DNA from 2 places in the Spirillospora sp. NPDC048911 genome. Region 2 is predicted to be linked to the other one. Evidence: riboswitches for the same ligand, from Rfam matches in the RefSeq annotation. Region 2 holds a riboswitch; the other holds the start of a gene.
What was found. A riboswitch is a leader RNA that binds a small molecule or an ion and turns the genes downstream of it on or off. The one in region 2 is predicted to bind glycine.

Region 1: another riboswitch for glycine. It lies ahead of gcvT (glycine cleavage system aminomethyltransferase GcvT); the one in region 2 lies ahead of gcvP (aminomethyl-transferring glycine dehydrogenase).

Annotation. Positions count from the first base shown of each region.
Region 1 is NZ_JBICUD010000007.1:536,106-541,266, forward strand. Features, by position in the region: gene ACGFNU_RS32090 (aldehyde dehydrogenase family protein) at 1-940, shown strand, start outside; gene ACGFNU_RS32095 (3-oxoacyl-ACP reductase) at 963-1,727, shown strand; glycine riboswitch at 1,797-1,893, shown strand; gene gcvT (glycine cleavage system aminomethyltransferase GcvT) at 2,066-3,148, shown strand; gene gcvH (glycine cleavage system protein GcvH) at 3,186-3,575, shown strand; gene glyA (serine hydroxymethyltransferase) at 3,578-4,837, shown strand; gene ACGFNU_RS32115 (L-serine ammonia-lyase) at 4,896-5,161, shown strand, end outside.
Region 2 is NZ_JBICUD010000004.1:689,078-694,238, reverse strand. Features, by position in the region: gene ACGFNU_RS21890 (flippase-like domain-containing protein) at 1-1,843, opposite strand, end outside; glycine riboswitch at 2,107-2,202, shown strand; glycine riboswitch at 2,203-2,313, shown strand; gene gcvP (aminomethyl-transferring glycine dehydrogenase) at 2,382-5,161, shown strand, end outside.

The DNA.
Region 1 (5,161 bases), on a different contig from region 2:
GGCCCCCGCCCTCGCGGCGGGCAACTCCGTGATCGTCAAGCCCGCCGAGCTGACCCCGCTGACCGCCCGGCGGATCGGCGAGCTGGCCCTGGCGGCGGGCCTGCCCGAGGGCGTCCTGCAGATCCTGCCCGGCGCCGGGCCGGTCGCCGGGGCCCGGCTGGTCGAGCACCCGGACGTCCGGAAGATCGTCTTCACCGGCTCCACGCGCGTCGGCAAGCAGATCATGGCGGCGGCCGGTCCGCAGGTGAAGCGGGTGACGCTGGAGCTGGGCGGCAAGAACGCCAACATCGTCTTCGCCGACGCCGACCTGGAGAAGGCCGCGGCCACCGCGCCGTACGCCGTCTTCGACAACGCGGGCCAGGACTGCTGCGCGCGGTCCCGGATCCTGGTCGAACGATCCGCTTACGACCATTTCATGGAGCTTCTCGAACCCGCTGTCCAGAACGTCGTCGTCGGCGATCCGGGCGCCCCGGAGACCGAGGTCGGCCCGCTCATCAGCGCCGCCCACCGCGCCAAGGTCGCCTCGTACGTCCCCGAGGACGCCGTGGCCTTCCGGGGTTCCGCGCCGGACGGCCCCGGCTTCTGGTTCCCGCCGACCGTCCTCGCCACCCCGTCCTACGACACCCTGCCCGCCTGGCGCGAGGAGGTCTTCGGCCCTGTCGTGACCGTCGTCCCGTTCGACGACGAGGACGACGCCGTCCGGATCGCCAACGACACCCCGTACGGCCTCGCGGGCTCGATCTGGACCCGCGATCTCGGCCGCGGCATCCGCATGGCCCGCGGTGTCGAGGCCGGGAACCTCTCGGTCAACTCCCACTCGTCCGTCCGCTACTGGACCCCGTTCGGCGGGTTCAAGCAGTCCGGCCTCGGCCGCGAGCTGGGCCCGGACGCCCTGGACGCCTTCACCGAGACGAAGAACGTCTTCATCGCCACCGAGTAGACACCACCGGCTGAGGAGAGAGATGCAGCGCTTGCAGGACCGGGTCGCCGTCGTGACCGGCGGGGCCAGCGGGATCGGCTTGGCGACCGCCCGGCGCTTCGCCGCGGAGGGCGCCCGGGTGGTCGTCGCCGACCTCGACGAGGCCGCGGGCAAGGCCGCCGCGACCGAGATCGACGGCCTGTTCGTCAAGGTGGACGTCACCTCCGAGCCGGAGGTCGAGGCCCTCTACCGGGCGGCCCACGACGCCTACGGGCGCATCGACGTCGCGTTCAACAACGCCGGCATCTCGCCGCCCGACGACGACTCGATCCTGGCGACCGGCCTGGACGCCTGGAAGCGCGTCCAGGACGTCAACCTCACGAGCGTCTACCTGTGCTGCAAGCACGTGATCCCCTACATGCGCGAGCAGGGCAAGGGCTCGATCATCAACACCGCCTCGTTCGTGGCGGTCATGGGCGCGGCCACCTCGCAGATCTCCTACACCGCCTCCAAGGGCGGCGTGCTGGCCATGTCGCGCGAGCTGGGCGTCCAGTTCGCCCGCGAGGGCATCCGAGTGAACGCCCTCTGCCCGGGCCCGGTCAACACCCCGCTCCTCCAGGAGCTCTTCGCCAAGGACCCCGAACGCGCCGCGCGCCGCCTGGTCCACATCCCCGCCGGCCGCTTCGCCGAGGCCACCGAGATCGCCGCCGCCGTGGCGTTCCTGGCGTCCGACGACGCCTCGTTCGTCACCGCCGCCGAGTTCCTGGTGGACGGCGGCATCTCCGGCGCGTACGTGACCCCCGTATGACCCTCGCCTGACCACCCTCTGACAGGTGGTCCAGGGGGCGAGAGCGCTGCTAGCCTGGGGCGCAGCCGATGATCCCGTGCGGGAGAGTGCCCTGGCAGCCGGCCAGGGACGCCGAAGGAGCAAATCCTCCCCGGAACCTCTCAGGCCCACGGACCGCGCGGACGAGGCGACCTCTGGAAAGCGGGGACCACGCGTCCCCCGCCGAAGGTGCAAGCCCCGCCGCGTCTCCCGCGGGGTGAAGCTCTCAGGCTCCGATGACAGAGGGGGAGGCACCGACGAGCCCGGTGCGCGGGTGAAACGATGGGAATCACGCGCGCCCGCGAACAAGGAGCCGACCCATGTCACCCAAGAAGACGCCGCTCTACGACGTCCACGCGGACCTCGGAGCGAATCTCGTCGACTTCGCCGGTTACCTGATGCCGCTGCGGTACGCGAGCGAGACGGCCGAGCACGCCGCGGTGCGCACCGGCGCCGGGCTCTTCGACCTCTCCCACATGGGCGAGATCTTCCTCAGCGGGCCCCAGGCCGGCGTCGCCCTCGACCACGCGCTCGTCGGCAACCTGTCGCCGATGGCGGTGGGCAAGGCCCGCTACACCATGATCTGCGCGCATGACGGCGGCGTGCTCGACGACCTGATCGTCTACCGGCTGGCCGACGAGACGTGGATGGTCGTGGCCAACGCCGCCAACGTCGCGGTGGTCCGGAACGCCCTGGTCGAGCGGGCGCAGGGCTTCGAGGCGCGGGTGGACGACCGTTCCGACGCCTACGCCCTGATCGCCTTGCAGGGGCCCCGGGCGCAGGAGATCCTCGCCGCGTTCACCGACGCGCCGCTGCCCGAGCTGAAGTACTACGCGATCTTCGCGGCCAAGGTGGCGGGGGCCGACGCGCTGCTCGCCCGGACGGGCTACACCGGCGAGGACGGCTTCGAGCTGTTCGTCGACTCCGGCGACGCCGTGGCGCTCTGGCGGGCGCTGGCCGAGGTCGAGGGGGTCGTCCCCTGCGGGCTCTCGTCCCGTGACACGCTTCGTCTCGAAGCCGGCATGCCGCTGTACGGCAACGAGCTGACCGCCGAGACCTCCCCGTACGAGGCGGGCCTCGACCGCGTCGTGAAGCTGGACAAGCCGGGCGACTTCGTCGGCAAGGCGGCCCTGGCGGCGCAGGCCCAGACCCCTCCGGGCCGCAGGCTCGTAGGCTTGGTCGCGCGCGGCCGGCGCGCCCCCAGGAAGGGCTACGAGGTCGTCGCGTCGGACGGCACGCCGTGCGGAATCGTGACGAGCGGCGCTCCGTCGCCCACACTGGGCAAGCCGATCGCCATGGCGTACGTCGACAGCGGCGTCACGGAGACCGAGCTCGCGGTGGACGTCCGCGGGCGGCGGGAGCCCGTCGACGTGGTGGCCCTGCCGTTCTACAAGCGTTCCTGACACCGGTAAAAACCTGAACCTGGGAGAGAGAACTATCGTGAGCGTTCCGGAGCAGCTCCGTTACAGCGAAGAGCACGAGTGGGTGTCCGGCCTTGAGAGCGAGGACGGCATCGTCACGGTCGGCATCACCCAGCACGCCGCCGACGCCCTCGGCGAGATCGTCTACCTGGAGCTGAGCTCCGGCGAGGGCGACACCGTCGAGGCGGGCGAGACCTGCGGCGAGGTCGAGTCGACCAAGTCGGTCAGCGACCTGTACTCCCCCGTCAACGGCGAGATCACGGCGATCAACGCCGCCGTGATCGAGGAGCCCAAGGTCATCAACGATGACCCGTACGGCGAGGGCTGGATCTTCAAGGTCCGGGTCAGCGACGAGCCGGGCGACCTCCTCGACGCCGAGGCGTACGCCAAGCTGATCGAGGAGAGCTGAGCATGACGACCCTGAACGACTCGCTCGCGGCGGTCGACCCCGAGGTCGCCGAGGCGGTCGCCCAGGAGCTCCACCGGCAGCAGTCGACCCTCGAGATGATCGCCTCGGAGAACTTCGCGCCGGTCTCGGTCCTGGAGGCCCAGGGGTCGGTCCTCACCAACAAGTACGCCGAGGGCTACCCGGGCAGGCGCTACTACGGCGGCTGCGAGTACGTCGACGTCACCGAGCAGCTGGCCATCGACCGGGCCAAGGAGCTGTTCGGCGCCGAGCACGCCAACGTCCAGCCGCACAGCGGGGCGCAGGCCAACACCGCGGTCTACTTCGCGCTGCTCCAGCACGGCGACACGATCCTCGGCCTCGACCTGGCGCACGGCGGGCACCTGACCCACGGCATGAGGCTCAACTACTCGGGCAAGACCCTGAACGTGGTGCCCTACCACGTGCGCGCCGAGGACGGCCTGGTCGACATGGACGAGGTCGCGTCCCTGGCCGCCGAGCACCGACCCAAGATGATCGTCGCGGGCTGGTCGGCCTACCCCCGTCAGTTGGACTTCGCCGCCTTCCGCGAGATCGCCGACTCCGTCGGCGCCCTGCTGATGGTCGACATGGCGCACTTCGCGGGCCTGGTGGCCGCGGGCCTGCACCCGTCGCCCGTCCCGCACGCCGACGTCGTCACGACCACCACGCACAAGACCCTCGGCGGTCCGCGCGGCGGCCTGATCCTCGCCCGCGAGGAGTACGGCAAGAAGATCAACTCCGCGGTCTTCCCGGGCATGCAGGGCGGCCCGCTGGAGCACGTGATCGCCGCCAAGGCCGTGGCCCTCAAGGTCGCCGCCTCGGCGGAGTTCAAGGCCCGCCAGCAGCGCACCGTCGACGGCGCGCGCGTGCTGGCCGAACGCCTGCTCGCCGACGACTCGGCCAAGGCGGGCGTGCAGGTCCTCACCGGCGGCACCGACGTCCACCTCGTCCTCGTCGATCTGGTCGACTCCGAGCTGACCGGCCGCGACGCCGAGGATCGGCTGCACTCGATCGGCATCACCGTCAACCGCAACGCGGTGCCGAACGACCCGCGCCCGCCGATGGTGACGTCCGGCCTGCGGATCGGCACCCCGGCCCTGGCGACCCGGGGCTTCCAGGACGAGGACTTCCGCGAGGTGGCGGACGTCATCGCCCTGGCACTCCAGCCGTCCTTCGACTCCGAGGCGCTGTCGGCCCGCGTGAAGACGCTGGCCGACAAGCACCCCCTCTATCCCAACCTGTAATGCGCGCACTCCCCGCCGGGGCGACCCGGCGGGGAGCGGCTACAACGAGGTAGCAGCCATGGCCATCAGCGTTTTCGATCTCTTCAAAGTCGGGATCGGTCCCTCCTCCTCCCATACCGGCGGGCCGATGGCCGCCGCCCACCGCTTCGCGCGCGGCCTCGACCGCGACGGCGTCCTGGAGAAGACGGCGACCGTCCACGTCACCCTCTACGGCTCGCTGGGCCTCACCGGCAAGGGCCACGGCAGCGACAAGGCCGTCATCCTCGGCCTGGAGGGCGACAAGCCCGATCTGGTCGACGTCGACTCGGTGGACGACCGCCTCGC
Region 2 (5,161 bases):
GATAGCGGGTGTTGAGCGCCACGCCCGCGACGGCGGCGGGCGCCACGAGCTTGACGAACGACGCGGCCAGCTGGACCAGCACCGTGCGCCCGAGCGGGAGCCGCTCGGGCACGAAGCCGATGAGCATCCAGGCGGCCGCCACGTAGGTGACGCCGGCCGCCGCCAGCCCGGCCGCGGCCCACCACCAGTCGGCCTTCGCCAGCAGCTGGTCGAGATCGACGCTGCTGAGCTGGGGGATGATGATGTAGGCCGCGAACGTGAGGGCCACGATGCTGAGGATCGTGCGGGGGCGGAAGCGCTCCAGCCGGATCGGCGGCGCCTCGCCCTCGGGCTTGAGCCGCAGGATCTGCTCGCGGATGCGGGTCAGCAGGTCCTTGTGCTGCCGGAGCGCGGCCCGGGTGGCGCGGGTGAGGGCGACCCGCTGGAGCATCGGCACGACGCCGGCCAGTGTCCCGTCGCCCAGGACGGGCGAGGCCGTCGCGACGGCGCGTTCCGGCCCGACGCGCAGGGCGAGCGTGGTCAGGAGCTGGGCGAGGTCCAGGCGCAGCGCGAGGTCGCCCGCGGCGATCTCGCCGACCCGCAGATGGATCAGCTGGGCCCGGCCGTCGGTGATCAGGATGGCCTCGCCCTCCAGCCGGCGGTGGGCGAGGCGCCCGGCCTGGAGCCGCTGGAACTGGTGCCAGACGTCGGCCAGGAGCTCGTCGGTGATCTCGTCGTCGGCGAGGGTGCCGAGGGTGCGGCCCGAGACGTGCTCGTAGGCGAGCAGCGCGGCCTCGGTGCCCACCTCGGACGTGCCCAGCAGGCGGGGCGTCCGGGCGTTCGCGGCGCCGGCCGCGTACGCCATCAGCGACTCCTGCTCCAGCGACCGGCGCAGCGACCGCAGCGCCCGGCGGGGCGCCGCGGCGCGCAGCCGGGCCAGCCGCCACACCCGGTAGAACAGGCCGGCCGTCTGCTGATCACGGTCGAGGACGGTGACCCGCAGCTGCCAGTCGCCGGGAGGGAGCCGGCGTCCGGGCTCCGGCTCGACCGCCACGTCGTAGGCGCGGGGCTCGTCGGCGGGGGTGGGAACGGCGCGGGCGCGCAACGGCGTGAAGCCGAGTTTGGCCAGGGCGGCCATGACGGTGGTGCCGGGCGGACGCGGGTTGGGGGTGCCGACGGCGTACAGCGTGCCGTGCCCGATGGCCCGGCCGAGGAAGTAGGTGGCCGCCAGCGCGGCGACCGAGGCGTACGAGGCGGTCAGGCCGGTCAGCGCCGCGAGCCCGATCATCGTCCAGGTGGCGGCCTGCCAGCGGGTCCGGCCGGCCATGCCCACCGCCGTGACGAACGCGATGACCGGCGCGATGTCGGTGTGCACGGGCGCGGTCTCGGTGCCGCCCCAGATGAGGGAGTCGAGGACGCCGCCGGGAGCCGCGGGGACCACCCAGTCGTCCAGCACGATGGTGAGCCCGAACGCGATCACGGCGGCCAGCAGGGCGATGGCGACCCGCACCCCGTCCTTGTGGAACAGGCGCTCGATCGAGAACGCCACCGGCACGGCCAGCACGCCGAAGCTGGAGACCAGCGTGGCCATGGTCAGCAGGAACCGCGGGGCGTGCGCGGTGCCCTCGACGATGTCGCTCTGCAGGCCGTGCGTGGTGCCCTTGGCGATCGAGACCAGCAGCAGGATCGCGGCGAGCCCGGCCACCGCGGCGGCGAAGCGCAGGGCGTCGCCCGGGCGGCGGATGCGGTCGGGCCGGGCGGGCTCGTCCACCGGAACGACGGCGGCGCCGGGCCTGCCCTCGGGCGCCTCTCCCGGGGCCTCGGGGGCGCCCTGCCTCGTCCCGTGCGTCACGCCTTGGGTCACGCCGCACCACCGTCCGGAACTCTCACTGTGATCAGCGTCCCAGACACGGCGCCGCCTCGTCGAGCGGGGCATGCGCTCCCGCCCCGCGCGGCCACACAGCGCTCACCTGTTCCTCTCGCCCCCTGGCTCCCGGCCGGTCGATGGCTCCGTGAGCTGTGAATATCGTACTTGTCCCGCCCCGGACGGCCGATCATGGGCCGGGGGAGCGGGCCGCGTCGATCGTTTCGGCCGTCGTTGGATAGAGTTCCCTTTGGACATGCCGTCGACCCTGTGCGGGAGAGACTCCACGCCGCCAGCGCGGAGCGCCGAAGGGGCAACCCTCCCCGGAACCTCTCAGGCAAAAGGACCGCTGGGCGAGGCACCTCTGGAAAGCAGGCGTCCTTCTCCTCGGCAGAGGGGGCGGGGTCTCACCGAAGGGGAAACCCCGTTCCGCGGGTGAAGCTCTCAGGTGCCCATGACAGAGGGGGAGACCGGCCATCGGCCCAGCGCGGGCCGATGGTGGCCCTGAGCGACCGCAGCAGCCCAGGAGGCTTCCCCTATGACCGCCCAGTACTTCGCCCCGGTGGCGTCGCCGCAGCACCCACGGTCCACGTTCGCCGACCGGCACATCGGGCCGTCTCCCGACGAGCAGTCCCGGATGCTGGCGGCCATCGGCTATTCGAGCGCCGAGGCGCTGATGGACGACGCGGTGCCCGGCGCCATCAGGACCGGCCGGCCGCTGGACCTGCCGGCGGCGCTGAGCGAGCCGCGGGCCCTCGCGCGGCTGCGCGAGCTCGCCGCGAGGAACACCGTCGTCCGGTCCATGATCGGCCTCGGCTACCACGGCACGCACACGCCCGGCGTCATCCTGCGCAACGTCCTGGAGAACCCCGGCTGGTACACCGCCTACACGCCGTACCAGCCGGAGATCTCGCAGGGCCGCCTGGAGGCGCTGCTCAACTTCCAGACCGTGGTGAGCGACCTGACGGGGCTGCCGGTCGCCAACGCCTCGCTGCTGGACGAGGGGACCGCCGCGGCCGAGGCGATGGCGCTGGCCCACCGGGTGTCCAAGCGCAAGGAGCCGGGCGCCTTCCTCGTCGACGCCGACGCGCTGCCGCAGACGAAAGAGGTCATCCGCACCCGCGCCGTCCCGCTCGGCATCGAGGTGGTCGTCGCCGACGTGGCCGGCGGGCTGCCCGAGGGCGACTTCTTCGGCGTGCTCCTGCAGTACCCCGGCGCCTCCGGCGCGGTCCGCGACCTGGAGCCCGTCACCGCCGCCGCGCACGAGCGCGGCGCCCAGGTGGTCGTCGCGGCCGACCTGCTCGCGCTGACCCTGCTGCGGCCGCCGGGCGAGTCCGGCGCCGACATCGTCGTCGGCTCGTCGCAGCGGTTCGGCGTGCCGTACGGCTTCGGCGGCCCGCACGCCGGATACATGGCCGTCGGCGAGGGCATCCAGCGGCAGCTGCCGGGCCGCCTGGTCGGCGTCTCGGTCGACGCCGACGGCACCCCCGCGTACCGGCTGGCGCTGCAGACCCGCGAGCAGCACATCCGGCGCGAGAAGGCCACCAGCAACATCTGCACCGCGCAGGTGCTGCTCGCCGTCATGGCGAGCATGTACGCGGTCTACCACGGGCCGGAGGGCCTCGCGGCGATCGCCGGGCGGACGCACGGGCACGCCGCCGAGATCGCCGAGGGGCTCCGCGGGGCGGGCGTCGAGGTCGTCCACGGTTCCTTCTTCGACACGGTGCTCGCGCGGGTGCCGGGGCGCGCCCGGGAGATCCTCGCCAAGGCGCTGGAGAACGGCCGCAACCTGCGCCTGGTCGACGACGACCACCTCGCGATCGCGTGCGACGAGACCACCGACGCCTCCGACGTGGCCGCGGTGCTCGCCGCGTTCGGGGTGGAGCGGGCGCCCGAGCCGGGCACGGAATCGATCCCCGAGGCGATCCCCGAGGCGCTGCGGCGGGAGAGCCCCTACCTGACCCACCCCGTGTTCCACGCGCACCGCTCCGAGACCGCGATGCTGCGCTACCTGCGCAGGCTGCAGGACCGCGACATCGCGCTGGACCGGTCGATGATCCCGCTCGGCTCCTGCACGATGAAGCTGAACGCCACCACCGAGATGGAGCCGATCACCTGGCCCGAGTTCGCGGACATCCACCCGTTCGCGCCCGGCGAGCAGGTCCAGGGCTATCTGGAGCTGATCGGCGAGCTGGAGTCCTGGCTCGCCGAGATCACCGGGTACGCCAAGGTGTCGGTCCAGCCGAACGCCGGTTCCCAGGGCGAGCTCGCCGGGCTGCTGGCCATCCGCGGCTACCACGCCTCCCGCGGCGACCATGGCCGCACCATCTGCCTGATCCCGTCCTCGGCGCACGGCACCAACGCCGCCAGCGCCGTCATGGCCGGCATGAAGGTCGTCGTGGTCAAGTGCGACGACCGGGGCAACATCGACCTCGACGACCTGCACGCCAAGATCGACAAGTACCGTGACCAGCTCGCCGCGATCATGGTGACCTACCCGTCCACGCACGGCGTGTTCGAGGAGACCATCGCCGACACCTGCAAGACCGTGCACGACGCGGGCGGCCAGGTCTACGTCGACGGCGCCAACCTCAACGCGCTGGTGGGCCTGGCCCGGCCGGGCGAGTTCGGCTCGGACGTCTCCCACCTCAACCTGCACAAGACGTTCTGCATCCCGCACGGCGGCGGCGGCCCCGGCGTCGGCCCGGTCGGCGTGCGCGAGCACCTCGTGCCGTTCCTGCCCAACCACCCGCTGCGCGCGGAGGCCGGTCCGCAGGAGACCGGCGTCGGGCCGATCTCGGCCGCGCCATGGGGATCGGCCGGCATCCTGCCGATCTCCTGGGCGTACATCGCGATGATGGGCCCGGACGGCCTGCGCGAGGCCACCGAGAACGCCATCATCGGCGCCAACTACCTGGCCGCGCGACTCGCCCCGCACTACCCGGTGCTCTACACCGGGCGCAACGGGCTGGTCGCGCACGAGTGCATCGCCGACCTCCGCAAGATCACCAAGGAGACCGGCGTCACCGCCGAGGACGTCGCCAAGCGGCTGATCGACTACGGCTTCCACGCGCCGACCCTGTCGTTCCCGGTGGCGGGCACGCTGATGATCGAGCCGACCGAGAGCGAGGACCTCGCCGAGCTCGACCGGTTCGTCGACGCCATGATCGAGATCCGCCGGGAGATCGAGCGGGTCGCGGACGGCACCTACGACCGCGACGACAACCCGCTGAAGAACGCCCCGCACACCGCGGCGAGCCTCGTCACCGAGGACTGGAAGCACTCCTACACCCGCGAGGAGGCGGCCTACCCCGTCCC